Regions from separate parts of the Geodermatophilus sp. CPCC 205506 genome, predicted to be linked through region 3. Evidence: riboswitches for the same ligand, from Rfam matches in the RefSeq annotation. Region 3 holds a riboswitch; each other region holds the start of a gene.
What was found. Region 3 has a riboswitch for cyclic di-AMP ahead of MY520_RS04695 (M23 family metallopeptidase). Riboswitches for the same ligand answer to the same signal wherever they lie in the genome.
Positions count from the first base shown of each region.

Region 1: it holds a riboswitch for cyclic di-AMP, as region 3 does, so the genes downstream of both, MY520_RS18840 (C40 family peptidase) here and MY520_RS04695 (M23 family metallopeptidase) in region 3, are expected to answer to the same signal.
Region 2: it holds a riboswitch for cyclic di-AMP, as region 3 does, so the genes downstream of both, MY520_RS10950 (transglycosylase family protein) here and MY520_RS04695 (M23 family metallopeptidase) in region 3, are expected to answer to the same signal.

Region 1 covers NZ_JALPKP010000034.1:55,327-65,179, forward strand. The annotation lists gene MY520_RS18815 (HelD family protein) at 1-549, shown strand, start outside; gene MY520_RS18820 (hypothetical protein) at 621-806, shown strand; gene MY520_RS18825 (transglycosylase domain-containing protein) at 930-3,350, shown strand; partial or broken gene MY520_RS18830 (YhjD/YihY/BrkB family envelope integrity protein) at 3,422-4,174, opposite strand; gene MY520_RS18835 (phytoene desaturase family protein) at 4,177-5,733, opposite strand; cyclic di-AMP (ydaO/yuaA leader) riboswitch at 6,085-6,228, shown strand; gene MY520_RS18840 (C40 family peptidase) at 6,244-7,299, shown strand; gene MY520_RS18845 (DUF2568 domain-containing protein) at 7,430-7,807, shown strand; gene MY520_RS18850 (hypothetical protein) at 7,785-8,351, opposite strand; gene MY520_RS18855 (hypothetical protein) at 8,358-8,951, shown strand; gene MY520_RS18860 (DUF3817 domain-containing protein) at 8,951-9,277, shown strand; gene MY520_RS18865 (serine hydrolase domain-containing protein) at 9,305-9,853, shown strand, end outside.
Region 2 covers NZ_JALPKP010000015.1:85,778-95,630, forward strand. The annotation lists gene treZ (malto-oligosyltrehalose trehalohydrolase) at 1-1,304, opposite strand, end outside; gene MY520_RS10950 (transglycosylase family protein) at 1,460-2,032, opposite strand; cyclic di-AMP (ydaO/yuaA leader) riboswitch at 2,035-2,178, opposite strand; gene treY (malto-oligosyltrehalose synthase) at 2,348-4,705, opposite strand; gene glgX (glycogen debranching protein GlgX) at 4,702-6,816, opposite strand; gene uvrB (excinuclease ABC subunit UvrB) at 7,253-9,373, shown strand; gene MY520_RS10970 (MmcQ/YjbR family DNA-binding protein) at 9,373-9,726, shown strand.
Region 3 covers NZ_JALPKP010000005.1:126,319-136,171, reverse strand. The annotation lists gene pstS (phosphate ABC transporter substrate-binding protein PstS) at 72-1,175, opposite strand; cyclic di-AMP (ydaO/yuaA leader) riboswitch at 1,665-1,761, shown strand; gene MY520_RS04695 (M23 family metallopeptidase) at 1,793-3,010, shown strand; gene MY520_RS04690 (hypothetical protein) at 3,085-3,678, opposite strand; gene MY520_RS04685 (DUF2382 domain-containing protein) at 3,762-4,544, opposite strand; gene MY520_RS04680 (maleylpyruvate isomerase N-terminal domain-containing protein) at 4,692-5,585, opposite strand; gene MY520_RS04675 (hypothetical protein) at 5,682-5,933, shown strand; gene MY520_RS04670 (DUF3145 domain-containing protein) at 6,316-6,816, shown strand; gene MY520_RS04665 (acyl-CoA carboxylase subunit beta) at 6,986-8,398, opposite strand; gene MY520_RS04660 (beta-ketoacyl-[acyl-carrier-protein] synthase family protein) at 8,505-9,746, opposite strand; gene MY520_RS04655 (acyl carrier protein) at 9,846-9,853, opposite strand, start outside.

The sequences.
Region 1 (9,853 bases), on a different contig from region 3:
GCGACCAGCCCCTGGGCGGCGGCCGACTGGGGGCGGACCCTCGCCGGCCTGGGCCGCCCGGACACCGTCGTCCGCCCGCTCACCCGGGGCTACCGGGTGCCCGGCGAGGTGCTGGACTACGCCAACCGGCTGCTGCCGGTCATCGCCCCGGGCCTGGCCGCGGCGACGGCGGTGCGCCGCGGACCCGGGTCGCTGCGGATCCGACCCGGGGGCGCGGTGGCCGACGCCGTCCGGGAGCTGGTCGCCGCGCCCGGTTCGGTGGGCGTCGTCTGCGCCGACGACGCCGCCCCCGAGGTGGCCCTGGCGCTCGCCGCATCCGGGCTGCCCGCCGCGGTGCTCACCGAGGACGGCGAGGCGGAGCGGCTGACCGTCGTCCCGGCGTCGCTGGCCAAGGGCCTGGAGTTCGACGCGGTCGTCGTCGTGGACCCGGCCGCGATCGCCGCCGCCGAGCCGCGCGGGCTGCACCGGCTGTACGTCGTCCTCACCCGGGCGGTGAGCACCCTGGTCGTGGTGCACCGGGGCGACCTGCCCCCGCTGCTCGCGGAATGAGAGGTGACCGCGTCCAGAGGACGGGGCCTGCGGCCCTGGTCGGCCGCGGCGGGGGAGAGCACCATGCCGGCATGGCCGTCGTGCGCGCCGCACTGCTCGTCGTCGTCGCCGTTCTGCTGGTCACGGCCGTCTCGCTGGTCTTCGCGGTGGGCACCGGGCCGGCCGAGAAGGCCGTCCTGCTCGCCGTCGCGGTCCTGCTGGCCCTCGCGGTGCCGCGGGTCCAGCAGCTGGGGAGGCCGGGGGTGACGCGCCGGTAGCCTTCCCCCACCCGCCGTCCGCGGCCCCTCACGCTTCGACATCAGCCTCCCGCGCATCCGGCGCGGGTGGTTGTGGACAACGCGCTTCTCTGTTCCAGTGGGGGCCTCCACGGAAGGGGGCCCATGGACCTGCGCTCGGACGCACGGGTCACGACGTTGCTGAAGCTGCTCGCGACCATCGTCGCGGCCGGGGCACTCGTCGCAGGACTCCTCTTCCCGTGGGTCGGTGGTCCCCTGGCGGCCGCCCAGCAGTCGACCAGCCTCCTCGGTGACCTCCCCACGGAGCTCACCATCGACACGCCGCCGGCCAACACGGTGCTGCTGGCGGCCAACGGTGAGCCGATCACCTACTTCTACGACGAGAACCGTGCGCCGGTCCAGCACGACCAGATCTCCGACGTCATGAAGCAGGCGATGGTCGCCATCGAGGACGCCCGCTTCTTCGAGCACCACGGCCTCGACGTCCAGGGGACGATGCGGGCGCTGCTCACCAACCTGGCCGCCGGCGGCGTGCAGGAGGGCGGGTCGACGCTGACCCAGCAGCTGGTCAAGCAGACCCTGCTGCAGACGGCGAACACCCCCGAGGAGCGCCGCGCCGCCACCGAGCAGACGGTGGGCCGCAAGCTCCGCGAGGCGCGGGTCGCGCTCGCGCTGGAGGACACCTACTCCAAGGACGAGATCCTCACCCGCTACCTGAACATCGTGTACTTCGGGCAGAACGCCTACGGGGTGCAGCCTGCCGCCCGCGCGTTCTTCGGCATCGACGCGGCCGCGCTCACCCTGCCCCAGGCCGCCCTGCTGGCCGGGCTGGCGCAGAGCCCCACCGCCGACGACCCCTTCACCAACCCGGAGGCGGCGACCCAGCGGCGCAACGAGGTCCTCTCCCGGATGGCCGAGCAGGGGTACGTCACCGTCGCGCAGGCCACGGAGGCCCAGGCCGCGCCGCTGGGCCTGGCCCCGAGCCCGGCGCCGCGCCGCGGCTGCGTCCAGGCCAGCGTCGGCGCCTTCGTCTGCGACTTCGTGCAGCGCTACCTGATCCAGGAGCTGGGGCTGACCCAGGAGGCCCTGGAGAACAACGGCTACGTCATCCAGACCACCCTGGACGTCGACCTGCAGCGCGCCGGGGACGCCGCCGTCCTCAACACCCTGCCGATGGGCGACTCGCTGGCCGGCATGTTCAGCGCGGTGGAGCCGGGCACCGGCCACCTGCTGGCGCTGAGCGTCAACCGCGTCTTCGGCTACGACAAGAACGACCCGGCGCAGGAGTCCTTCAACCTCAACGTCGCGCCCAGCCAGGGCTCGGGCTCCACCTACAAGGTGTTCGTCGCGGCGGCCGCGCTGGCCCGCGGCTACTCGAGCTTCTACACGCTCACCACGTCCGACTCCTACGTCTCCCGGGTCTACCGGGACGGCGCCGGGCGCTACGACGTGGAGAACGCCGGCACCTACCGCCCGACGCTGGACCTGACCACCGCGCTCTACCAGTCGTCCAACACCTACTTCCTCGCCCTCGAGGACGCTCTCGGCAGCGTCGAGGAGCCGGTGCGGATGGCCGAGCGGATGGGCCTGTTCCAGTTCAACGACCCCGAGCTGCCGCAGCGGGTCATCGACGAGAACCGGGGGTCGTTCACCTTCGGTCCCGAGCCGACCAGCCCGCTCGGCCTGGCCAGCGCGTACTCGACGCTGGCGGCCAGCGGCACGCAGTGCGACGTCGTCCCGGTGACCGCTGTCCTCGACCAGCACGGGGACCCGGCGGTCGGGACCGACGGCGAGCCGCTGGCGGTCGGCGACCGCTGCACCCCGGAGGCGATCCCCCCCGGGGTGGCCACCACGCTCAACCAGATGCTGCGCAAGGACGTCGAGCCCGGGAACCCGGGGGCGACCGGCACCCGCGCCTACGTCCCCGGCCACCAGATCGCCGGCAAGACCGGGACGTCGCAGGACAACTTCTCGGTCGCCTTCGTCGGCTACACCCCCGAGATCACCGCCAGCGTCATGGTGCTCAACCCGAAGCGCAACGAGGACGTCGGCGGGTTCGGCGGCGGCAAGGGCGCCACCATCTGGCGCGACGCGATGGCCCCGATCCTCGAGGCCCGCGGCAGCGGGGAGTTCCCGCCGGCCGACGAGGTCGTGCAGAACGGCAACACCCGGCCGGTCCCCGGCTGCTCCTCGGTCCGGGCCTGCGAGTCGGCGCTGTCCGACGCGGGCTTCCAGCACTCCACCGTCCGGATCGACAGCGACCGTCCCGCCGGGACCCTGCTGGGCACCAGCCCGCCGCGCGGCGGCCGGGCGGTGCAGGGGCAGGTCGTCTCGATCCTTGTCAGCAACGGCTCCGACTACGTCGCGCCACGGCGCGAGCCCGAACCAGAGCCGGAGCCGACGCCCGAGGAGCCGCCACCGGCGGACGAGCCGGCGCCACCGGAGGAGGCTCCGCCCGAGGACGCCGGACCGCCCGCGGACGGTGGCGGCCCGCCGGTCGCCCCTGCCGAACCGGCCGACGGCGACGGAGACGGGGACGGCGACGGGGACGACGGGGACGGCTGACCGGAGCGGATCCGCTCGTCGAGGGACTGGGTGAGCAGCCAGCCGCCGATCAGCACCAGGTGCAACAGGAACAGCCAGAGGCTGATCGCCACCACCGCACCGACCACGGTCAGCCCGCCGAACGGCGCGCCCAGCGCCAGCGGCAGGGACAGGAACAGTACGAAGCCCTGCAGGAAGCCCGACAGGCAGGCCGCGGTGAACAGCGCCCCGGGCACCAGGGCCGACCAGCGCGGCCGCCCGCTGGCGACCACGCCGAAGCCCCACAGCAGCGGCACGGTGAGCGCGAACAGCACCGAGTAGTAGCCGACCGCGAAGCTCCCGAGCACGCTGCCGCGCTCGGTGAGGTCGGCCATGGCGGAGGCGGCCAGCAGCAGCGGGTACAGCAGCAGCGGCGTGGCCAGCACCAGGGGCAGGCCGAGCAGCCGGCCGCGCCAGCCGGTGAGCGTGTCGGTGTCCCGGCGCGGGGTGAACCGCAGCAGCGCCCGCCGCAGCCCCTCGCCGTAGAGCGAGAGCGGGAGCAGCGCGAGCGCGAAGTCGAGCGGGCCCATGGCGACGCCCGCGTCGGCCAGGGCCCGGAGCGCCTCCGGTGCTCCCAGCTGGGGCGGCAGCAGGTCGGCGAGCCGGCCGGCCAGGTCACGGACGGTGCCGGGCGAGGTGAGCAGCGCGGTCAGCGAGAAGGCCACCAGCAGCAGCGGCACCACGGCGACGCCGGCGTAGAAGGTGAGCCCGGCCGCGATCAGCGCGAGGTCGCGGCCGCGCAGCCGCCGCCCCGCCCCGCGGACCAGGGACGACGCCTCGGTCCGCAGCCGCGCGGCCGACCCCATCCTCAGCGCCGGTCCAGCAGGTGCCGGGCGGCGGCGTAGCCGCCCAGGCCACTGACCGCCCCGCCGCGCACGGTGCCCCCTGAGGAGGCCGCCACGATCCGCGGGTGCGGCGTCGCCACGCCCCACGTGCCGGCCTCCGCCGGCGTCGGCGCGACCGGCCAGGCGAGGTCGCCGTGGAAGATGTGGCCGCCCGGCATGGCCAGCGACGCCTCGACGTCCAGCGGGGAGGCCGCCTGCAGGCACGGCTCACCGGAGGCGTCGCGGGCCAGGCAGTCCAGCAGCGGCTCCTCCAGGTGCGCGTCGAGCTGCGCCACCACCCGACGCACCGCCTCGCGGCGGGTGCCCACCGGGTCGGCGCGGAACAGCCCGGCCGGCGTGTGCAGGCCGAAGAGCGTGAGCGTCTGGTACCCGGCGGCGCGCTCGGCCGGCCCGAGGATCGACGGGTCGGACAGCGAGTGGCAGTAGACCTCGAACGGGATGACGTCGGGCAGCTCCCCCGCGGCGGCCTGGGCGTAGGCGGCGTCGAGCCGGCCGGCCGCCTCGTCGACGTGGCAGGTGCCGGCGAAGGCGACGGCGGGGTCGACGCCCGAGCGCAGCCGGGGCAGCCGGGCCAGCACCATGTTCACCTTGAGCTGGGCGCCGTCCGGCGTCGTCCGCGGCGCCGCGCCGGTCAGCCGGTCGAGCACCTCGGGTGCCGCGCCGGAGACGACGAACCGGGCGTCGGCCGCCCGCTCCGCGCCGTCGCCGTCGGTCCAGTGCACGGTCACCCTGTCGGCGCGCGGCTCGATCGCCGTGACCGTCGCCCGCGTGACCAGCTCCGCGCCGGCGCCGCGGGCGGCGGTGGCCATGGCCCCGGTGACCGCGCCCATCCCGCCCACCGGCACCCGCCACAGCCCGGTGCCGTTGCCGATCAGGTGGTACAGGAAGCAGCGCCCGGCCAGGCCGTCGGCGGCGTGGACGTCGGCGAAGGTGCCGATCAGCCCGTCGGTGAGCGCGACCCCGCGGACGACGTCGTGGTGCAGGTCGTCGGCGACCACGTCGGCCAGCGGCCGCTCGACGAGGTCGGTGAACAGCCGCGGGTCGCGCAGCCGGCCGGTCAGCTCGGCGGGGGAGAGCAGCGGCTCGGTGAGCGTGGGCGCGAGGTCCTCGGCGAGGATGGCCAGCCGGCCGTACAACCGGCGCCAGCCCGCCAGCTCGGCGTCCGAGCCGGTCAGCTCGCGGAAGGACGCGGTGGTGGCCGGTCCCTCGGCGCGCTCGACCAGCAGGCCGCGCCCCCCGGCGACGGCGGTGTACGAGGCCACCGCGCGGTCGGCCAGCGTGAGCTGCAGGCCGAGGTCGGCGACGATCCGGTCGGGCAGCAGGCTGACCAGGTAGGAGTAGGCCGACAGCCGGACGTCGACGCCCGGGAAGACCTGCTGGCTGACCGCGGCGCCACCCACCCGCTCGAGCCGCTCCAGGACCAGGACGGACCAGCCGCCCTGCGCCAGGTAGGCCGCGGCCACCAGGCCGTTGTGCCCCGCTCCGACGACCACGGCGTCGTACTTGCTCCGCGCGCTCACCGGCGGACCGTAACCGGCCGGTCAGCCGTCCTCCCTGGTCGCGTCCTGCTCGTGGCGCACGGCGTCGGTGTGGCCGCCGGTCTCGGTGCTGCCGCACCCTGCGAGCGCCCCGACGAGGCCGGCACCACGAGGGGTCGCTGCAGATCCATGCGGTCCCCGTGCTCCCGTGGGCGGCCGCCCAAACCCCACCCGCACCACCGGTCCCAGGTGCTCCACCCGCCTGCGGAGTCGAGGCGAGAGTCCACGAAATCACATCCAGGTAATTGTCACCGCGGAGTTCCGGCCATTACGGTGTGTATGTCCGGCGGGGCGCTCCGTCACCACCCTGGGTGACACTCCCCGGACGCCGCCGAGCCTCTCCCTCCTCCCCGGGGGTGCGGGCCGGGGACCCACCGCAGCACTGGGGTGAAGCGCGCCCGGCCTCCGGCCGGCCGCGCCGGGCGACTTCCCGTCCGAACCCGTCAGCTAACCCGGTAGGCGGCCTGCGGAAGAACGGAGAGCCGCCGCACCATGGCGACCCCTCGCGCGTCCCGTCGCGCTGCCTGGCGACGGGCCGCCGTCGTCCTCGTCGGCGCCATCGGCGTCTCGCTCCTCCCGGCCGTGGCCGGTGCCGCGCCGGGCTCCTCGCAGGAGGCCGCCGCCCTCGTCGCCGCCCGCGGCCACGAGCTGGAGGTCGTCACCGAGCAGTTCAACGAGGCGCGTTCGGAGCTCGAGGCCCAGCAGGCCGCCGCCCAGGCCGCCGCGGCGCAGGTCGCCGAGGCGCAGGCGGTCGTGGCCGCCGCGCAGGAGCAGGTGCGGGGCATCGCCCGCAGCGCGTTCACCGGCGAGAGCATGGGCTCGCTGCGGGCCCTGATGACCAGCGGCTCGGCTGACGAGTTCGTCAACCGGGTGAACCTGCTCGACGCCGTCGCCGGCCACCAGAACGGGCTGATCGAGCAGGCCGCCTCCGCCGGTGAGGTCGCCGCGCAGGCGCAGGCCGAGGCGGACCGGGCGGCGGACGAGGCCCAGCAGCAGTACGACGCCGTCGCCGCCCAGCAGGCCGAGTTGCAGGAGCAGATCACCGCCTACCAGGCCGATTACGCGCGGCTCAGCGCCGACGAGCGACGCGCCGCCCTGGCGGCCGCGGCCACCGCCCACGGAGCCGGCCAGGAGCGGGCCAGCCGCACGGAGCGCGAGGAGCCGGCCGCCGCCGGTCCGGTGGTGGCCGACAGCGCCGCCGCCCAGAAGGCGATCGACGCCGCCATGGCCCAGCGCGGCAAGCCCTACGTGTGGGCCGCCGAGGGGCCGGGCTCCTTCGACTGCTCCGGTCTGGTGCTCTACGCCTACAAGGCAGCCGGGATCGGCCTGCCGCACTCCAGCCGCCTGCAGTCGCAGATGGGCCGGACGGTCTCGCGGGCCGAGGCCCGCCCTGGTGACCTGGTCGCCTTCTACAGCCCGGTCAGCCACATCGGCATCTACCTGGGCAACGGCCAGATGGTCCACGCGCCGACCTCCGGCGACGTCGTGAAGGTCGCCAGCGTCGACGACATGGGGGCGACCCCGCGCTTCAACCGCATCGCCGGCTAGGACCCCGTCCGCTCCCGGAGCCCCGGACGCCGCGTGCGTCCGGGGCTCCGCTGTGTCCGGGTCTTGACGTCGCGTCCTGCGGTGTGAACACTGCTCTCGAAGCAGATCGATGATCGCAGAGGAGCCGACCATGGCGCAGGGATGGCAGTGGATGTGGGCCGGCGTCGCGTTCGCCGCCGAACTCGCGGCCCTGGCGGCCCTCGGCCACTGGGGGGCGACCGCGGGCGACTCGACGGCCACCCGGTGGCTGTTCGCCCTCGGCGCGCCGCTGGTCGCGGCCTTGCTGTGGGGCCTGTTCGCGGCACCGCAGGCGGTCGTGCAGGTCGCGGTGCTCGCCGTCCTCACCAAGGTGGTGGTCTTCGGCGCGGCGGCGGCCGCGCTGCTCGCGACGGGTTCGCCGCGCCTGGCGGTCCTCCTCGTGGTCGCGGCGGTGCTGAGTTCGCTGCTGTCCGGCCCGCTGACGTCGCAGGCCCCGGTCAGCGCGGTCAGCGCGGCGGCGGCCCGCTGACCTGCTGGAGCAGCCCCCACACGAACTGCGCCCGCACTCCGCCGGGCAGGTGCACCTCCCAGCGGGTTCCCACGCCGGGGTCGACGCTCACCGCGCCGGGCAGGCCGACGACGTCGTCGAGGACGTGCTCCCAGACCAGCAGCCGGCCGGCCCGTGCCGGCGGCACGGGGGAGCCGGGCGCCGGCACCAGGTGCTCGTTCAGCACGGACCCGCCGGGGCCGGACAGCACCTCCCAGTACAGGTGCGGCCACAGCGGCAGGGGCCAGCGCCGCACCTGGACGTCGAGGTCCCCGAAGCGGCGGTCCTCCACCTCGTCGGGCGGCCCGAGGACGGCGGTCCGCAGCGCCAGCCCGCGCGGCGCCCGGGGCGAGTGCTGCAGCGCCTGCCAGCGGGTGTGCGCGGCATGGGCCTCTCCCCGGGTGGCGCCCAGCCGGGGCAGCGCCGCGGCGACCAGATCGGGGCGGACGTCGGCCATCCGGCGGAGCAGGACGAGGCAGAACTCCCGCCGCGCCAGACCCCGCACGCCGGTCGACCCTGCCAGCATCCGTCCGTGCTGATCCCACCGGCCACCGCCGCCGCGATCATGGACGGGTCGGTCACGCTCGCCTTCCGCCGGTGGGACCGGCCGCGCATGCACCCGGGCAGCACCCAGCGCACGCCGGCCGGGGTGGTCGAGATCGTCGACGTCACCGAGGTGGACCTCGCCGACATCACCGATGACGACGCCGCGGCCGCCGGCGTCCCCTCGCGGGACCGGCTGCTCCGCCTCCTCGACCGTCGTCCCGGCACGCACGTCTACCGCATGCGGGTGCGGGCCGCCGGCGCCGACCCCCGCGTGGCGCTGCGCGAGCGGGCGACCTTCTCGCCGGAGGAGCGGGCCGCCCTCGACGCCCGGCTGGACCGGTGGGACGCCGCCCGCGCCGACGGGCCGTGGACGCGCACCGTGCTCGACCTGATCGCCGAGCGGCCCGGGGTGCGCGCTCCCGACCTGGCGGCCGTGCTGGGCCGGGAGACGCTGCCGTTCAAGCGCGACGTCCGCCGGCTGAAAGAGCTCGGGCTGACCCGCAGCCTCGCCGTCGGCTACGAGCTGTCCCCGCGGGGCGCGGCGTACCGCGACGGGCGCGTCAGGGAGGATGGGGGGTGATGAGACCGCACGCCGTCGCCCTCGCCTTCCGCGCCGTCGCCCTCGCCGAGGCCTGCTCCTGGGTGGGCCTGCTGTTCGGCATGTTCGTGAAGTGGGTCCTCGCGACCTCCGAGCGCGGCGTGCAGATCTTCGGCCCGATCCACGGCGGGATCTTCGTCGCCTACGTGCTCGTGGCGCTGCTTGCCGCGCGGGTGCTCCGCTGGAACGCCCGCACCGCACTGCTCGCGCTCGCCGCCTCGGTACCGCCGCTGGCCACGCTCTGGTTCGACCGCTGGGCCACCCGCACCGGGCGGCTGCCGCTGCCGGAGCCCGTGCCGACCTCCTGACGCGGCGGCTCGCTACCGTTCCGGGTCATGCCCGAGCCCGTCCTGCCGTCCACCGCCCGCCAGCTGCTCGCCCGGGTGGCCCGCGTGCAGCGGGACGGGCGGGCGCCCAGCCTCGTCGCGGGCGTGGTCCGGGACGGCGGGCTGGCGTGGTCGGCCGGGCGCGGGGCGGTGCCCGAACCGCACACCGACGTCCAGTACCGGCTCGGCTCGATCAGCAAGACGGTCACCGCGGTCGCGGTGCTGCGGCTGCGCGACGAGGGCCGGCTGCACCTCGACGACCCGCTGGACCGGCACGTGCCCGGCACGCCGCTGGGCAGCCGCACCGTCGGGCAGCTGCTCGCGCACGTCGCCGGCGCGGCCGCGGAGAGCCCCGGCGGGTGGTGGGAGCGCACGCCGGGTGGTTCGCTGGCGGAGCTGGAGCTGCGCGAGGAGCACGTCGTCCTCGGTGCCGCGCGCCGGTTCCACTACTCCAACCTCGGCTTCGGTCTGCTCGGCGAGCTCGTCGCGCGCGCCCGGGGCCGGTCCTGGGAGGAGGTCGTCCGCGCCGAGGTGCTGGCGCCGCTGGGCATGAGCCGG
Region 2 (9,853 bases), on a different contig from region 3:
GTGAAGAACTGCCACGGCGTCGCGGCCCCCCACTCCTCGCCCATGAACAGCATCGGGGTGAACGGGCTGGTCAGCACGATGGTGGCGCCCACCGCCAGCAGGTCGGGGGAGAGCGAGGCCGAGATGCGGTCGCCGACGGCCCGGTTGCCGATCTGGTCGTGGTCCTGCAGGTAGGCGAGGAACTTCCAGCCCGGCAGCACGTTGGTGTCCACCGGCCGGCCGTGGTGCCGCCGCCGGAAGCTCGACCACGCGCCGTCGTGGAAGTACGCGCCGGTCAGCGTCTTGGCCAGGCCGGCGAGCCCGGCGGCGGCGAAGTCCGCGTAGTACCCCTGCCCCTCGCCGGTCAGCGTCGCGTGCAGCGCGTGGTGGAAGTCGTCGCTCCACTGCGCCGTCAGCCCCATGCCACCGGCCACGCGCGGGGTGACCAGGCGCGGGTCGTTGAGGTCGCTCTCGGCGATCAGCGTCAGTGGGCGGCCCTCGGCGACCGACAGCCGGTCGACCTCCTGCGCCATCTCCTCCAGCACGTGGGTGGCCCGCTCGTCGACCAGCGCGTGGACGGCGTCCAGGCGCAGCCCGTCGACGTGCATGTCGCGCAGCCACATGAGGGCGTTGTCGACGATGTAGCGGCGCACCTCGTCGGAGTCCGGCCCCGACAGGTTGACCGAGTTGCCCCACGTGGTGGCGCCGCCCTCGGCGAAGACCGGGAAGAACAGCGGCAGGTAGTTCCCCGACGGACCGAGGTGGTTGTAGACGACGTCCTGGATCACGGCCAGGCCGCGTTGGTGGCAGGCGTCGACGAAGCGCTGGTAGGCCGCCGGGCCGCCGTACTCCTCCTGCACCGCGTACCAGAGGACGCCGTCGTAGCCCCAGTTGTGCGTGCCGTTGAAGCCGTTGACCGGGAGCAGTTCGACGAAGTCGATGCCGAGCTCCACGAGGTGGTCCAGTCGGCCGACGGCGGCGTCGAGGGTGCCCTCGGGGGTGAACGTGCCGACGTGCAGCTCGTAGACCACGCCGCCGGCGAGCGGCCGCCCGGTCCACGCCCGGTCGACCCAGCGGTACGCCGCCGGGTCGAAGCGGCGGGAGAGTCCGTGCACGCCGTTCGGCTGGCGCCGCGAGCGCGGATCCGGCCAAGGCGTGTCGTCGTCGTCCAGCAGGAAGCCGTAGTCCGCCTCCGGCCCGGCCTCGACCTCGGCGCGCCACCAGCCGCCGTCGCCGCGGTGCATCTCGTGCACCGTGCCGTCGACCTGGAGCCGGACCCGCTTCGGCAGCGGTGCCCAGACGGAGAAGTCGACGGGTGCGGACATGCGGGGGCCTCCAGGCGGGGTGGGACGGATCGGCCGGGGGACCGGCGGCCAGAACATGCCCGTCCGACCGGAGGCCAATCGTGACCTGCGCGGCGCTCACCCACCGGGCTCCGGGACGCCGCCGACGGCGGCGCCCCGGATCCCGGACACCGGCGTCAGAGCACGAGCGTCTGGCCGACCTGGAGGACGTGCGGGCTGCTCAGCACGTTCCTGTTCTTCTCGTACAGCGCCTGCCACCCACCGGGGGTGCCGTGCGCGGCGGCGATCTTGCCGAGCGTGTCGCCGGGCTTGACCACGTAGGTCCCGGCGGACGCCGCGGCGGGTGCGGGGGCGGCCGCGGGGGCCGGGGCGCCCCACTCGGGCGCGGCCGGGTCGAGGCCCTTCCCGCAGGTCGGCCAGGCGCCGGGGCCCTGGCCGTCGAGCGTGCGCTCGGCGACGGCGATCTGCTGCTCCTTGGAGGCGAGGTCGGCGCGGGCCGCGTACGCGGTGCCGCCGTAGGCCGCCCAGGTGCCGGGGCTGAACTGCAGGCCGCCGTAGTAGCCGTTGCCGGTGTTGATGCTCCAGTTGCCGCCGGACTCGCACTGGGCGACGGCGTCCCAGTTGTTGGGGCCGGCGGCAAGCGCCGGGCCGGCGAGGGCGCCGAGGGAGAGGGCCGCCGCGCCGGTGAGGACGACGGCACCGCGGCGCAGACCGCGGGCAGGCAGGCAGGAACGATCGTGCTGGGACAAGGGGATCCTCCGATCGACCGCCTGCGGGGTGAGCTGTCGGGTTCGGACGATCGGTGCCCGGCCGCGGAACGCGGCTTCACCCCGAGACGCACGTGGCGTCGAATGTGGTTCCCCCACCCCCGTCCACGGTTGTGCTGTGGTCAGGACGCCGCCGGACGGGGTTGGGCGGGACGGCGCCGTGCCCGGCCGGTCGGCCGGGCACCCGGGGGACGGTAGGCGGAGGCCATCGAGCGACTCCGCGGCACCCGGCGTGTCACCCCGGCGTGGCGCGACAGGCCGGGCCGGGGACGGCGCACCGTCCCAGGCCCCTCACTTTCAGTCGCGGACCAGCAGGGCGACCGGCAGCCGCCCCAACACGTCGCGCACCGGCATCCCGGCGGCGTCGGAGACGAAGCAGTCTCCGGTGAGCAGGTCCCGCCAGGCGCCGTTCGGCAGCTGCAGCGCGGTGTCGCCCCAGCCGCCGGCGCCGGCCAGCCCGACCGGCAGCCGGGTGGCCACCGTCACCGCACCCCCGCGGTCGAAGGCGACCACGTGCCCCGCCGTCGCGCCGGTCGCCGCCACCGGTTGGTAGCCGGCGAACCACTCCGGGTGCTCGCGGCGGGCCCGCAGCGTGCGGGAGACCACGAGCAGCTTGGCCGCGCCGCTCTCGTCGACCGCGGGCACCTCGCCGCCGTCCAGCCGGGCCAGCAGCCGGCGGCGCAGCTCGTAGTCGACCGGACGGCGGTTGTCCGGGTCGACGAGGGAGAGGTCCCACAGCTCGGTGCCCTGGTAGACGTCCGGGACGCCGGGGATGGTGAGCTGCAGGAGCTTCTGCGCCAGAGAGTTGGACCTCCCGAAGGGCGCGATCCGGGCGACGAGGTCCTCGATCGCGCCGTTCGTCTGCTCGTCGTCGAACGCGGCGTCGACCAGCGCGTGCAGCCGGTTCTCGAACTCCTCGGCCGGGTCGGTCCACGTCGTCGACGTCCCCGCCTCGCGGGCGGCCTTCTCCACGTAGGCGTGCGCCCGCTCGCGGGACAGCGGCCAGGCCCCGACCAGGTTCTGCCACACCAGGTGGGCCAGCGGTCGGTCGGCCAGCGGGTGCCGGGAGAGCAGCTGTCGCACCAGCTGCGCCCACTCGGTGGGCAGCTCGGCGAGCACCGCCAGCCGGGCGCGCACGTCCTCGCTGCGCTTGGTGTCGTGCGTCGACAGCGCGGTCATCGACTCGGGCCTGCGCGCCAGGCGGCGCTGCTGCGCCTCGTGGAACTCCTCGACCGTGCTGCCGAAGCGCGCCGGGTCGCCGCCCACCTCGTTGAGCGCGACGAACCGCGCCCAGCGGTAGTAGGCGCTGTCCTCGACGCCCTTGGCCATCACCGGACCGCTGGTCTGCTCGAAGCGGGTGGCGGCCTCGGTCCCCGCCTGCGACAGCACCGTGTGCAGTGCGTCCACGGCGTCGGTGAGGTCGGGACGGCGCTCCCGGACCGCGGCCACGGTCGCGTCGAGGTGCTCGCGGCCGTCGGGCAGGTAGGTGCGGTAGACGGGGAAGCCCGCCAGCAGCTCGGCCAGCGCCTCGGTCTGCTGCGCGACGTCGATGCCGGGCAACTCGCCGATGACCCGCACCAGGCGGGCCACCTCCGAGCCGAGGATCCCGTCGGTCACCTCGCGCTTGCAGTCGTGCACCAACCGCGCATAGTCCACCGGCGCGCCGGACAGCTCGGTGTCCAGCGCGGTCAGCGCCGCCTCGCCGGCCGGGTCGACGAGCACGTCGTCCACCTCGGCCAGCGCGTCGTAGCCCGTCGTCCCGGCCGTCGACCAGCTCTCCGGCAGGTCCTCCCCGGGCTCGAGGATCTTCTCCACCACGGTCCAGCGCCCGCCCGAGGCCTCGGCCAGCCGGTCGAGGTAGCCCTTGGGGTCGGCCAGGCCGTCGGGGTGGTCGATCCGCAGGCCGTCGACGGCGCCGACCTCGACCAGCCGCAGGACCAGCTCATGGGTCGCGGCGAACACCTCCGGGTCCTCCACGCGCAGCCCGGCGAGGGTGTTGATCGCGAAGAACCGCCGGTAGTTCAGGTCGGCGTCGGCCCGCCGCCAGTCGACCAGCTCGTAGTGCTGGCGGGCGTGCACCTCCTGCGGGGTGCCCTGCCCGGTGCCCGGCGCGATCGGGAAGCGGTTGTCGTAGTACCGCAGCTCCCCGTCCACCACCTCCAGCTTCTCGACGTCGTCCGCCGAGCCCAGCACCGGCAGCCGCACCCTGCCGCCGCCGAAGTCCCAGTCGATGTCGAACGCGCCGGCGTGCGCGCTGTCCCGGCCGTGCCGCAGCACGTCCCACCACCACGGCGCCTCGGCCGGATCGGCCACGCCCATGTGGTTGGGCACCAGGTCGAGCACGAGGCCCAGCCCCTGCGCGTGCAGCGCGGCGACCAGCCGGTCCAAGCCGGCCTGCCCGCCCCGCGACTCGTCGACGTGCGCGTGGTCGACGGTGTCGTAGCCGTGCGTGCTGCCGGCGGCCGCGCGCAACAGGGGAGAGGTGTAGGCGTGGCTCACCCCGAGGTCGGCCAGGTAGCCGGCGACCGACGCGGCGTCGTCCAGGGTGAAGTCCGCCGTCACCTGCAGCCGGTAGGTCGCGGTGGGCACCGCGCGCCGGCGCTCCCGGCTCAGCGGCTCGCTCGTGCCCGGCTCGCTCATCTCGGGCCCGCTCACGCGCGACGCGGGGCGCTGAACACGACCATCGACCGGTCCTCCACGGTGATCGTCTCGCCGGGCTTGAGCTGCGTCGGCTCGACGGCCTCCATCTCGGCGGTGTCGAGGACGACCGTCCAGGCCGCGGCGTACTCCTCGGCCGGCAGGGTGAAGTCCATCGGCTCGTGCGTCGCGTTGAACGCCAGGTAGAAGTGGTCGTCGACGACGTCCTCGCCGCGCTCGTCGGTCGACCGGATGCCGTGCCCGTTGAGGTACATGGCGATCGACTTGGCGAAGCCGGCGTCCCAGTCGTCCTCGGTCATCAGGTCACCGTCCGGCGTGAGCCAGGCGATGTCCTGCACCGGGGCGCCCCGCTCGCGCCGCACCGGCCGGCCGTGGAAGAAGCGACGACGGCGGAACGTCGGGTGCTCGGCACGCAGCCGGGTGACCAGCTTGGTGAACTCCAGCAGCCCCTCGTCGACCTCGTCCCAGTGGACCCAGGTCAGCGGCGAGTCCTGGCAGTAGCCGTTGTTGTTGCCCTGCTGCGTCCGGCCCAGCTCGTCGCCGTGCAGGAGCATGGGCACGCCCTGGCTGAGCATCAGCGTGGCCAGGAAGTTGCGGCGCTGACGGGCCCGCAGGGTGAGCACCTTCTTGTCGACGGTCTCGCCCTCCACCCCGCAGTTCCAGCTGCGGTTGTGGCTCTCGCCGTCGTTGTTGCCCTCGCCGTTGGCCTCGTTGTGCTTCTCGTTGTAGGAGACGAGGTCGGTCAGCGTGAACCCGTCGTGCGCGGTGACGAAGTTGATGCTGGCCACCGGGCGCCGGCCCGAGTGCTGGTACAGGTCCGAGGAACCGGTGATCCGGCTGGCGAACTCGCCGACGGTCGCGTCCTCGCCGCGCCAGAAGTCGCGGACGGTGTCGCGGTACTTGCCGTTCCACTCGGTCCACAGGGCCGGGAAGTTGCCGACCTGGTAGCCGCCCTCGCCGACGTCCCAGGGCTCGGCGATGAGCTTGACCTGGCTGACCACCGGGTCCTGGTGCACCAGGTCGAAGAAGGCCGACAGCCGGTCGACGGCGTGCAGCTCGCGGGCGAGGGTGGAGGCGAGGTCGAAGCGGAAGCCGTCGACGTGCATCTCGGTGATCCAGTACCGCAGCGAGTCCATGATCAGCTGCAGGGCCTGCGGGGTGCGGGCGTTGAGCGAGTTCCCGGTGCCGGTGTAGTCCATGTAGTACTGCGGGTCGTCCTCGACCAGCCGGTAGTAGGCCCGGTTGTCGATGCCCTTGAACGACAGCGTCGGCCCGAGGTGGTTGCCCTCGGCGGTGTGGTTGTAGACCACGTCGAGGATGACCTCGATCCCCGCCTCGTGCAGGGTCCGGACCATCCCCTTGAACTCCGCCACCTGCATGCCGTTGTCGGTGTTGCTGGCGTACTCGTTGTGCGGGGCGAAGAAGCCGATCGTGTTGTAGCCCCAGTAGTTGCGCAGGCCCTTCTGCTCCAGGGTGTCGTCCTGCACGAACTGGTGCACGGGCATGAGCTCGATCGCGGTGACGCCGAGCCCGGTGAGGTGGTCGATGACCGCCGGGTGCGCGATGCCCGCGTACGTGCCGCGCAGGTCCTCCGGCACGTCCGGGTGGGTCATCGTGAGGCCCTTGACGTGGGCCTCGTAGATCACCGACTTGTGGTACGGGGTCCGCGGGGGCCGGTCCACGCCCCAGTCGAAGTACGGGTTGACGACGACGGACTTCGGCATGTGCGCGGCCGAGTCCTCGTCGTTGCGCTCCCCGCTGTCGAAGTCGTACCCGAACACCGACGGGTCCCAGTCGACCCGGCCGTCGATGGCCTTCGCGTAGGGGTCGAGCAGCAGCTTGTTCGGGTTGCACCGCATGCCCTGCGACGGGTGGTAGGGGCCGTGGATGCGGTAGCCGTAGCGCTGGCCGGGCTGGATGCCGGGCAGGAAGGCGTGCCAGACGAACCCGTCCATCTCCGGCAGGCGGATGCGCTCCTCGTTGCCGGCGTCGTCGAAGAGGCACAGCTCGACCTTCTCGGCGACCTCACTGAAGATCGCGAAGTTGGTGCCGGTGCCGTCGTAGGTGGCACCGAGGGGGTAGGCGGTACCAGGCCACACCTGGGTCATGAAACGAGGTCCTCCTGCGCTGGCGCCCCCGGGAGGCCGGGGGCCGGTGGCCTCCCGCCGCGGGGCACGGGCGAGGAGGTCGGGTCACACGTGGTGCACCATGCCCCCGTTGCCCCCTCCGGGGGGCCCGCACACCTCGGTCCGGTGCCCGGCGGGGGAGATCTCGCTCACCCCGGACGACGACGCCCCCCGCGGTTCTCCACGGGGGGCGTCGTGCGCAGGTCCGGCCGGCAGCGGCGCCGGGGTCCGACCTCGCCCGGGTGTCCCCGGGTGGCGCTGGTCCCCGGCGGTGACCGCTCCTGCGACCGGGGACGCTAGGCGGGTCGGATACCCCAGGGCAAGCACCCGGGGCCAGTGGATCGGTCCCGTCCGCCCCGGGAGTGCGCGGGCGTCGCACGGACGCCGTCCTGTCACACCCCCGTCGTACCGTCGACCCGTGCGCGCGACCACCGATCTCCGGCCGACCCAGGGGCGCTTCCGCGTCGTCAGCGACTTCCAGCCCTCGGGCGACCAGCCGGCGGCGATCACCGCGCTCGCCGAGCGGGTGAACGCCGGCGAGCAGGACGTCGTCCTCCTCGGCGCCACCGGCACCGGCAAGTCGGCGACGACGGCCTGGCTGGTCGAGCAGGTGCAACGGCCGACGCTGGTCATGGCGCCGAACAAGACCCTCGCCGCGCAGCTGGCCAACGAGTTCCGCGAGCTGCTGCCCGACAACGCCGTCGAGTACTTCGTCTCGTACTACGACTACTACCAGCCCGAGGCCTACGTCCCGCAGACCGACACCTACATCGAGAAGGACTCCTCGATCAACGAGGAGGTCGAGCGGCTGCGGCACTCGGCGACGCAGGCGCTGCTCACCCGGCGGGACGTGGTCGTGGTGGCCACGGTGTCCTGCATCTACGGCCTGGGCACGCCGCAGGAGTACGTCGACCGCGCGCTGAAGATCTCGGTCGGGGAGGAGCGGGACCGCGACGAGCTGCTCCGCACGCTGGTCACCGAGCAGTACACCCGCAACGACCTGTCCTTCACCCGCGGCACCTTCCGGGTCCGGGGCGACACCATCGAGGTCTTCCCCGTCTACGAGGAGCTCGCCGTCCGGATCGAGATGTTCGGCGACGAGGTGGAGCGGCTGTACTACCTGCACCCGCTGACCGGCGAGGTCATCCGCGAGGTCGAGGAGCTGTTCGTCTTCCCGGCCACCCACTACGTCGCCGGCCCCGAGCGCATGGAGCGGGCGATCGGGAGCATCGAGGCCGAGCTCGAGCAGCGGCTGGCCGAGCTTGAGCGGCAGGGCAAGCTGCTGGAGGCCCAGCGGCTGCGCATGCGCACCACCTACGACATCGAGATGATGCGCCAGGTCGGGTTCTGCTCGGGCATCGAGAACTACTCGCGGCACATCGACGGGCGCGCGCCCGGCTCCGCCGGCGCCTGTCTCATCGACTACTTCCCCGACGACTTCCTGCTGGTCATCGACGAGTCGCACGTGACCGTGCCGCAGATCGGCGGCATGTACGAGGGCGACATGAGCCGCAAGCGGACGCTGGTGGAGCACGGGTTCCGGCTGCCGTCGGCGATGGACAACCGCCCGCTGAAGTGGGAGGAGTTCACCGACCGGATCGGCCAGACGGTCTACCTGTCCGCGACGCCCGGCCCCTACGAGCTGGGCCGCACGCAGGGCGAGTTCGTCGAGCAGGTCATCCGCCCTACTGGCCTGGTCGACCCGGAGGTCGTCATCAAGCCGACCAAGGGGCAGATCGACGACCTGGTGCACGAGATCCGGGTCCGCACCGAGAAGGACGAGCGGATCCTGGTCACCACCCTGACCAAGAAGATGGCCGAGGACCTCACCGACTACCTGCTCGAGCTCGGCATCCGGGTCCGCTACCTGCACTCCGAGGTCGACACCCTGCGCCGGGTCGAGCTGCTCCGCGAGCTCCGGCAGGGCGAGTACGACGTCCTGGTCGGCATCAACCTGCTCCGCGAGGGCCTGGACCTGCCGGAGGTGTCGCTGGTGGCGATCCTCGACGCCGACAAGGAGGGCTTCCTCCGGTCGGGGACCTCGCTGATCCAGACGATCGGCCGCGCCGCCCGCAACGTCTCGGGGCAGGTGCACATGTACGCCGACAAGATCACCCCTTCGATGGCGCACGCGATCGAGGAGACCAACCGCCGGCGCGAGAAGCAGATCGCCTACAACACCGAGCGCGGGGTCGACCCCCAGCCGCTGCGGAAGAAGATCGTCGACATCCTCGACGGCATCTACCAGGCGGCCGACGACACCGATGCCTCCGCCGAGCTGCTCGGCGGCTCGGGGCGGCAGCAGTCCCGCGGGAAGTCGCCGGTGCCGGGGCTCTCGTCGAGGAAGAAGGCCGGGAAGGCCGGCGCGATCGAGGTCCAGGGGTTGCCGCGCAACGAGCTGGCCGATCTCATCACGCAGATGAACGAGCAGATGCTCGCCGCCGCCCGGGAGCTGCAGTTCGAGGTGGCGGCCCGGTTGCGCGACGAGCTGACCGAGCTCAAGAAGGAGCTCCGGCAGCTCGACGCCGCGCACGCCTGATGCACAGGGAGGAGCTGGTCGCCCACTGCCTGGGCAAGCCGGGCGCGGAGGAGAGCTACCCCTGGGGGGAGGCCGAGCTGGTCGCCAAGGTGGGCGGCAAGGCCTTCGCGTTCATCGGCCTGGACAGCGGCACCGTCGGCGTGAAGTGCGGCCGGGACGCCGCCGAGGCCGCCGAGTGGCGGGACCGCTACCCGGGGGCGATCACGCAGAGCGCCTACGTCGGGCGGTACGGCTGGAACGCCGTCGACTGGACCGGCCCCGTGCCCGACGACGAGGTCCGTGAGCTGGTCGACGCCTCCTACGACGCGATCGTGGCCGCACTGCCCCGGAGCCGGCGGCCCACGACGGCGTGACCGACGGCGTGACCGACGGCGTGACCGACGGCTGGAGGTTCCCTGGGAGTTCGGGAACCCCGCCGCCGGCCCGGCCGTTGGACCCTCTGGGACCGGGCACGCCTCGACGCAGGCTGGCCGGTCCCGT
Region 3 (9,853 bases):
CCTGGGCGTCCGGCGCGGGCGCGGTCGAGTGGGAACAGCCGACAACCGGTCGCTGGGGCGGTGTGTCCGCCTCAGGAGGCGGTCCCGATCGCGTCGATCGCTGTCATGGCCTGGTCGCGCTGCGCGTCGGAGATCGGAGCCGAGCCGGCCACCTCGGCCGCGGCGTCCTGCCCCTCCTCGCTCACCACGTAGCCCATGAAGTCCGCGACCAGCTCCGCGGTCCGCGCGTCGGCGTACTCGACGCAGCCGAGGTGGTAGCTGACCAGGACGATGGGGTACCGGCCGGCCTCGGTCGTGGTGCGGTCGAGCTCGACGGCGAAGGAGAACTCGCCGCGGCCCTCCAGGCGGGAGGCGTTCTCCACCACGGCGGCGGCGGCCTCGGGGGAGGGGGCGACGAACTCCTCGCCGACCCCGATCCGCGCGACGCCGAGGTCACCGGCCTGGGAGAGGTCCGCGTACCCGATGGTGCCGACGCCGCTGCGCACCGCGGCCACGACGCCGGAGTTGCCCTGGGCGGCCTCCCCGCCGGCCACCGGCCACTCGCCGTCGGGCTCGTGCGGCCAGGCGTCCCCGCCCGTGGCCGCCAGGTACTCGGTGAAGTTCTCCGTGGTGCCGGACTCGTCGCTGCGGTGAACCGGCGTCACGGCCAGGTCGGGCAGCGGTGCGCCCGGGTTGTCGGCGGCGATGGCCGGGTCGTCCCAGCGGGTGATCCGCCCGGCGAAGACGGCCGCCAGCGTGGTGGGGGAGAGGGCGAGCTCGTCGAGGCCCGGAGCGGTGTGGACGACGGCGATCGGCGAGATGTAGTTGGGCAGCTCGAACACCCCCGCGGGGCCGCAGCGGGCCGCGGCCTCGGCGAGCTCCTCGTCGTCCAGTGCGGCGTCCGACCCCGCGAAGTCGATGCCGCCGGTCAGGAACTGTTCCCGCCCGCCGCCGGAGCCGACCGGGTCGTAGTCGACGGTCACCCCCGGCTGGACGGCGGAGTAGCCCGCGGTCCAGCCCTGCATGGCCGCCTGCTGGCTGCTCGCTCCCGCACCGACGATCGCACCCGCCAGGTCGCCGGCCGCGGCGCCGGCCCGGTCGCGCTCGTTCGGCGGCACGTACCCGGCGACGGCGACGACGGCGGCTCCGACCGCCAGCGCGCCGATCCCGGCCGCGACCTTCCTCCGGGCAGTCACACACGCCTTCCGCGATCCGGGGCCCGGGCGATCGTCCCCGGGGCGCTGTCGCCGACCCTAGGCGGTCGGCTCCGGGTCCACTCGCCGGCGACCGGAGTCGGGCCGCTCGCCCGGGCGTGGCGGCCAGACGTGTCCGGGATCTCACCGGGGGGTGCCGACGCGCACTGTCGGTGACGACGCGGCCGCGCAGCCTCCTCCCTTCCGCCGGGCTCCGCCACCCGTGTCGGGGCAGGTGGGTGGTGCGGTCCCGGCAGGAGTGACGGGTGTGGCACCGTGATCACCCGTCAGCAGTCAGGCTGTGACCGCACGTAGTCGATCCTCACCCCTTCGGGCAAGGAGGCGCACCGTGTGTGTTACCCGATCGTGACCGGTGGCCCTCACGCGTAGTAGCTTTCCTGACGGCCCAGCCGGGCTCCGCCTCCCGACAACCGGGGGGCCTCGGCCGGGCCCCGCCGAACCGCCCGACGTCCCTCCGGGGATCGAGGGGGGACCGGGGACCCACCGTTCCACTGGGGTGAGTCCTGCCTGCGCACGGGGCGCAGGCGGGTAGGGCGCCGTCCGGCCCGAACCCGTCAGCTAACTCGGTAGGCGGCCGCGAGGATGGGAGAACCGTCGCCTTGGCGACCCTGCACCGCCTGCACACCGAGCTCGACCGACCGACCTCCGTCCGCCGTCGCCTGCGCTCTCCGCGCCGGGCCCTCGTCGTCGGCGCCGTCCTCGCCGGCCTCCTGGTCGGCGCGCCCGCGGCCGTCGCCGCCCCCGTCACCCCCGCAGCCTCCGAGCAGGAGCAACTCGCGGCTGACGTCGCCCGCATCGAGGGCGAGGTCAAGGCCGCCGAGGAGCAGCTGCAGCGCATGACGGTCGAGGCCGAGGCCGCCGCCGACGCCGCCCTCGTCGCCCGTGCCGAGCTCGCCGCCGGCCAGGCCGAGGCCGAGGCCACCGCGGCCGAGCTGGCCGAGGCCCGGGCCGCGGTCGCCGGTGCCGAGGAGGCCATCGCCGACCTCAGCCGCCAGGCCTACATGGGCGGCGACCAGCGCTACGGCGACGTCGAGCTGCTGCTCGACGCCGAGAGCCCCACCGAGCTGCTGCAGCAGGCCGCCACCATGGAGGTCATCGGCGACCACCGGTCCGACCGGCTGGCCGAGTTCCTCTCCGTCGAGCAGCGGGTCGCCGACGCCGACCGTGCCGCGCAGGCCGCCGTCGTCCGGCTCGACGAGCTCGCCCGCGCCGCCGACCAGGCCGAGGCGGCGGCGAACACCCACCTCGCCGAGGCGCAGGCCGAGTTCGACGCCCGCGCCGCCGAGAAGGCCCGCCTCGAGGAGGAGCTCCGCCAGGCCGGTGAGCGGATGCTGGCCGCCCAGGGTGCCGCCGACCCGGGCGCCGCCTGGGGCGAGCGCCAGGCGCAGGCGCAGACCCTCGCCAGCGCCGCCACGACGTCCGGCATGCCGACCTCCGGGCGCCTCACCTCCTGCTACGGCGCGCGCTGGGGCACCATGCACCAGGGCGTCGACATCGCCGCCCCTATCGGCACCCCGATCTACGTCCCCGAGGGCGGCGTCGTCCTGCAGGCCGGCCCGGCCAGCGGCTTCGGCCAGGCGGTCTACGTCCAGCACGGCGACGGTCAGATCACCCTCTACGGCCACGTGAACCGGTTCTTCGTCAGCGCCGGCCAGGTGGTCACCGCCGGGCAGCAGATCGCCGAGGTCGGCAACAAGGGCCAGTCCACCGGACCCCACCTGCACTTCGAGGTGCACCAGGGCGGTCTGTACGAGAACCGGGTGAACCCGATGCCGTGGCTCAGCGCCCACGGCATCGACCTCGGCGGCTCCTGCTGAGCCCGACCGCATGACGGAGGGCCCCGCACCGATCAGTCGGTGCGGGGCCCTCCGTCGTCGCGGGACCAGCCGGGTCAGGCGGCGTCGAAGCCGGCCCGGTCGACCCTGCGGTGGTACCGGGTGCCGAGCCGTCCGCCGAGGACCGCACCGAGCAGCGTGGCGAGCAGGACCGCCACGAGGGCGATGATCCCCGCCGTGGTGGCCGTTCCCTCGTCGATCGGGATCCGCGGCAGGTTCAACTGCTGCAGCACGTTGTACTCCGACCCGAGCACGACCCCGGCGACCGACAGGGCGATCACGACCAGGAGTCCGATGACCCAGACTGCGATCCCCTGCCGGACGCCGTCGAACCGGGCCATGCGGCCGGCCACGTAGCCGCCGGCGAGGTACGCGAGGAAGAGGACCACCAGCAGTGCGATGCCGCCGGCGATGCCGATGGTGTCGGCCTGCTGGGTGGCCTCCTCGGTGCTGGGGATGCCCTGGGTGAGGCCGAGGGCGACGCCTGCGGCAGAGAGCAGCGCGACGAGCAGGACGGCGAGGCCGTTGGCGGACAGCCAGCCGAAGAAGGCCGCGCCCCACTTGATGCCGCCGAAGCGGTCGTGCTGGGCGTCGACGGCGTTGCGCGCCGGGCCGCGCGTGGCCGACGCGCCGTGGTCAGTGGTGGACATGGGTCTCCTGGGAGGGGTGGGAGCGGGAGGTCGTGCACCGGGGGGCCGGGTGGGGTGTGCTGCCACCCGGCCCCGAGGGTCGGTCAGTGGCGGCGGGTCTCCTCGACGCCGTCCGCCTCGATCCGCTCCTCGCGCACCTGCTCGCTCACCGTCTGCTGCTCGGTCACGGTCTCGGTGTCCAGGCGCACCCGCTCGACCGGCACGGCCTCCTTCGCCACGACCGGGCGCTCGGCGTGGAGGGTGACCTCGTGCTCCTCCTCGCTGATGGCGGGGCCGTCCATGGCGTTGCCGACGTTGCCCTCGGTGATCGGCTCGCGCTCGACCCGGACCTCCTCGCGGGAGACCGGCACGGTCTCGGTCACGTTCTCGGTGACGACGTACTTGCGCAGCCGGGCGCGGCCGACCTCCTCGGTGCGCGTGCCGACGGTGAGCCGCTCCTCGGAACGGGTCATCGCGTCGTCCGTGGTCGGGCCGGAGGTGTCGTGGCCGACCGGGTGGTCGACCACGCCGTCACCGTCGACGTCCCGGCCCCCGGCCGCGGGCGTGCCGGTGTCGCCGATGCCGTAGTGGCGGTACAGCTCCGACTCCTCGGTGGCCGAGAGGTGCCCCGAGGCGACGTCGACGTGCGGGGCGTTCTTGACCCGGTCCTTGTCGAAGGGCACGCGGAGGTCCTCGCCCGCGAGCTCCGCCTGCGCCAGGGGGACGAAGGCCTCCTTCGTGCCGAACAGGCCGGTCCGAACGCTGGCCCACTCGGGGCGGCCGGTCTCGTCGTCGAGGAAGACCTCCCCGACCGTGCCGAGCTTGCTGCCGTCCGTGGCGTACGCCGTGCTGCCGATCACGCGTCGAACGTCCTGGTCCGTGATCATGGGGGGCTCCTCGGCCGTGGTGAAAGGTGCGCCGCAGAATTGCGGTCAATGAGATGCGACGCCGTGAAGTTGTTCGCAACAGCGTCTGCGATGGTGGTGCCCCGGGTGATTACGACGTAAACCGACCTCGTCGGGGATGTCGTCGTGTCAGCGCCGGCCGCGCAGCCGCCCGAGCAGTCCGCCCACGCCGCCGAGGGTCTGGGCGGCGAGCTGCAGGATCGGCCCGCCGGGGATGCCGGGCGCGGCCTGCACGATCGGCGCGAGGGTCAGCAGGCCGCCGAGCTCGTGCACCTTCAGCCGCCGTCGGGCCAGCGCCACGACGGGGTTCACCCGCCCGGACGCCGCCTCGAGCAGCAGGTCGGCCGCCGCCTCCACCGCGGTGCCGCTCGCCTCGCCCGGGGCCACCCGGCGCACGGTCCAGCCGTCGCCGTCCGCGGCGAACCGCCAGCCGCCCTCCGGCGTCGCGAGGGTGGCGCCACCGGTGATCCCCTCGGCCGCCGCCAGTGCCCCGGTGACGTCCGCCAGAGCCGCCAGGCCGGCCTGCAGGACCGGGGCCTGCACCGGGGGAGCGCCCAGGGGTACCAGGTCCAGTCCGTGCACCGCCAGCTCGTACGCCTGTCCCAGGACGACGCTGAGCAGCGGCAGCCGGCCCACCACGGCCAGGGCCGGGGCGGTGTCGAGCTCGCGCGGCTCCTCGGCGAGGTAGCGGGCGGTCGCCTCGCGGTTGCGCCGCAGCGCGTCGAGCACCTCCTCCCGGGAGGCGTCGCGGTGCGCCGCGGTCACGCGCGCGTTGGTCGCGTCGACGTCCGGGGGAGTGCCCCCGCCGCCCGCGCGGGCAGAGGCGATGAGGTCGGCCAGGGCGGTGTGGTCGTCCCAGCAGCCGAGGTGCACGCAGACCTCGTGCGCCCGCCAGCCCGGTAGCCGGGTCGGCCGGTCGAGGTCGACGGCGGCGGCCTGGTCGAGGAAGGCGTCCCACGCGGGCAGCACCATCCCCGACACCTGGTCGCGGCCGGCGTCGGCCATCCCCTGGGAGCTCGGCATGCGCCGCCCCTACCCGGCCGCGTCGACGGGCAGGCATGACGTGCGTCGCACGCCGCGCTCTTGTCCGGCGACGGCGGTCCGCGCCAGCCTGACCGCATGACACGGAGCGGCACCACCCGCGGCACCGTCATCCGCTGGGACGACGACCGGCGAGCCGGGCTGATCGAGGCACCGGACCTCCCCGGCGACTGCTGGGTCGACGCCGCCGTCGTCCACGGGCCGACCAGCACCCTGCGGGCCGGTCAGGTCGTCGACGTGGACTGGAGCGAGCCCGGCGTCGAGGGGCTGCCGTTCCGGGCGACCCGGGTGGTGCCGCGCGAGGACCTCCAGGCCTCGTTCGGCGCCTGACCCGCGTCCGGTGCGGCGTGTCGAACTCGTCACGCACCGTGGCTGTCGTTACCGTGTGTCACAACCGGTCTGCGGGTGTGGACGTCGACCGGCCGCGTCGCGGGGTCCCGAGCGTGCGCTCCGAACGCGGGCACGGAAGCCGCGGCGGATGGGTGGACGGCGGTGTCGTCACCGTGGTATGGCCGCTGACCAGCACATAGTGGTCACTCCCGTGACCAAGCGTCACATGTGACCCATCCGCCTCCTCCGCACTGGCGCGAGGGGGTGACCATCGTGCAGACTGTTGACGGGACCCCTGGTCCGAGGCCGCCGAACACAGCCTGTCACCGAATCGATCGTCCGTTGGGGAAGACGAGACCGATCGAGTCGATGGAGGTGCCCCGTGCAACGACGGTCTACCCAGGGTGTCGTCTTCGTGCACGCGTGCCCGAAGGCGCTCTGCCAGCACGTCGAGTGGGCGCTGGAACGCGTCGTCGGCGCGCCGGTCTCCCTGTCGTGGGCCGACCAGCCCGCGGCACACGGTTCCTACCGTGCCGAGGTCGCCTGGACCGGTTCGCCCGGGACAGGCGCCAAGCTCGTCGCTGCGCTCCGCGCGTGGCCGATGCTGCGCTTCGAGGTGACCGAGGAAGCCAGCCACGGCAACGACGGTGAGCGCATGTCGTACGTGCCCGGCCACGGTGTCTTCCGCGCGCCCATGAGCGCCAACGGTGATCTCGTCGTCAGCGAGCAGCAGTTGCGCCACCTCGCTGCCACGGCCGGCTCCATCGAGGCGTTCCGCCACGGCGTGGACGAGCTGCTCGGTGCCGCCTGGGACGCCGATCTCGAGGTCTACCGCCATGCCGGCGACGGCAGTCCGGTCACCTGGCTGCACCAGGTGGTCTAGGTCACGATCCGACTACGACGGCCGGGTGCCCCCCGCACTCCCGTCGTAGGCTGAGGCCGGTCCGTCCGGACGTCGTCGGGGAAGCGGCGTCCGGGCGGCCCAGCGCACAGAAGAAGCAGCGGGCCCGGCTCCTCCGCGGAGGTGCCGGGCCCCGTCGCGTCCCGGTGTGTCAGAGAGGGATGTTGCCGTGCGCCCCGCGGCCGGCGGGGGCGGCGGCCAGTGCGGTGACCAGCCGGCGCCGGGTCCGCGACGGGTCGACGACCTCGTCCACGACGCCGATCTGCAGCGCCCGGTTCACGCCGCCGGCGATCCGCTCGTGCTCGGCGGCGAGGTGCGCGTGCAGCGCCTCGCGCTCGGCCGGGGGGACGGCCGCCAGTTTCTTGCGGTGCAGGATGCCGACGGCGGCCTTGGCGCCCATGACGGCGACCTCGGCGCCCGGCCAGGCGAACACCGCGGTCGCGCCCAGCGAGCGGGCGTTCATCGCGATGTACGCCCCGCCGTAGGACTTGCGGGTCACCAGCGTCACCCGCGGCACCACAGCCTCGGCGAACGCGTGCAGCAGCTTCGCGCCCCGGCGGACCACGCCGTCCCACTCCTGACCGACGCCGGGCAGGTACCCGGGCACGTCGACCAGCACCACCAGGGGGACCCCGAAGGCGTCGCACATCCGCACGAAGCGGGCGGCCTTCTCGGCCGAGGAGGAGTCCAGGCAGCCGCCCAGGCGCAGCGGGTTGTTGGCGATCACGCCGACCGTGCGCCCGGCCAGCCGGCCGAGCGTGGTGACGACGTTGGGCGCCCAGCGCGGGTGCAGCTCCAGGCCGGCGCCGTCCAGGACGGCGGCGACCAGCGGCTTGACGTCGTAGGCCCGCTGCGGCTGCTCGGGCAGCAGGGCGCGCAGGTCGACGTCCGGCTCGCCGTCGGCCGGGGCGAACCTCCCCTGGGCGGCGAGGAGGCCGACCGCCTCGCGGGCGGTGTCGAGGGCACCCTGCTCGGAGTCGGCGACCACGTGGACGACGCCGCTGCGCCGGCCGTGCGTGTCCGGACCGCCGAGCCGCTCCATGTCGACGTCCTCGCCGGTGACCGAGCGGACCACCTCGGGGCCGGTGACGAACACCCGGCCGGCCGGGCCCATGATCACCAGGTCGGTGAGCGCCGGGCCGTACGCGGCGCCCCCTGCGGCCGGCCCGAGGACGACGGAGATCTGCGGGACCCGGCCCGACGCCCGCACCATCGCCGCGAACACCTCGCCCACCGCGTGCAGCGCCGTGACCCCCTCGGCCAGGCGCGCACCCCCCGAGTGCCAGACCCCGACCACCGGCAGCCGCTCGCGCAGCGCGGTGTCGATCGTGTCGACGATGTGCCGGCAGCCGTCGAGGCCCATGGCGCCGCCCATGACGGTCGCGTCGGTGCAGTACGCGACGGCCGGGCTCCCCGACACCGTGCCCCGGGCGGCCAGGACACCCGAGTCGTCCCGCGGGATCAGCAGCGACAGGGAGCCGGGGTCGAACAGGCGCCCGAGGCGGTCGGCCGGATCCCGCGGGTCGGGGGCGGTCGGGGCGGGGACGACGGACAGGGCAGTCACGGGACCTCCGGGGCCTCGGGCGCGCGGGATCGGGGGGTCTGGGCAGGCGGCACCGCTGGGCCGGCCCGGTCGGGCCGACCCAGGAGACGGTGCTCGGGGTCCTTCTTCAGGCGGTGGTGAAGACCAGCGCGATGTTGTGGCCGCCGAAGCCGAAGGAGTCGTTCACCGCGGCGGTGAGCTGGGCGCGCCTGGGCTCCCGGCGCACGATGTCGAGGGCCTGGACGGAGGCGTCGTCGTCCGGGTCGTCGAGGTTCGCCGTCGCCGGCACCACCTGCTCGCGCAGGGCGAGGATGGTGAAGACCGACTCCAGTGCCCCCGCCGCGCCGAGCAGGTGGCCGGTCTGGCTCTTGGTGGCCGTGACGAGGACGTGCTCGCCGATGGTGTTGCGGATGGCGGCGGCCTCTGCTGTGTCACCGACCGGGGTGGACGTGGCATGCGCGTTCACGTGGCCGATGTCGGCCGCGGTGAGTCCGGCGTCGCGGATGGCCGCGGCGATCGCCCGGCCGGCACCCTCGCCCTCCGGGTGCGGGGCGACCAGGTCGTAGCCGTCGGCGGTGCCGCCGGCGCCGGCCAGGCGGGCGTGCACCCGGGCCCCGCGGGCCTTCGCGGCGTCGGCGCGCTCCAGGACCAGGGCGGCCGCGCCCTCGCCGAGCACGAAGCCGTCGCGGGCCTTGTCGAACGGGCGCGAGGCGCGCTCCGGCTCGTCGTTGCGGGTGCTCATCGCGCGCATGGCCGCGAACCCGGCCATGGGCAGCGGGTGCACGCAGGCCTCCGCGCCGCCCACCAGCACGACGTCGGCGCGGTCGAAGCGGATCAGGTCCAGGCCCCACCGGATGGCCTCGGCGCCGGACGCGCAGGCGCTGACCGGTGCGTGCACGCCGCCCTTGGCGCCGATGGACAGGCCGACCGCGGCGGCCGGGCCGTTGGGCATGAGCATGGGGATGGTGAAGGGGGAGACCCGCTTGGGCCCCTTCTCCTCCAGGACGTCGTCCTGGCCGAGCAGGGTCAGCGCCCCACCGATGCCGGTGCCGAAGACGACGGCGACCCGCTCGGGGGCCACCCCGGCGTCGGCGGCGCCGGAGTGCCGCCACGCCTCCTCGGCGGCGACGACGGCCACCTGCTGGCTGCGGTCGAGCCGGCGGGCCCGCACGCGGTCGAGCCCCTCCACGGGGTCGGCCGCGAGCCGGGCGACCAGCTGGGCCGGGAACTCCTTGATCCAGTCGTCGGTGATCCGGCTGACCCCCGACCGCCCGGCCAGCAGGGCGTCCCAGGTGCTGGCCACGTCGCCACCCAGTGGTGTGGTGGCGCCGAGGCCGGTGACGACGACGTCGCCGACGGGCGTGCTCATGGGGATTCCTCCTGGGACGTGCGGCCGGGGGTGCCGGGTCGAGGCCCCCTGCAGGGTCCCGCCGCGAGCGTGCGAGCGGTGGGGGGCAGGGGGGTCCTTCTACTGGT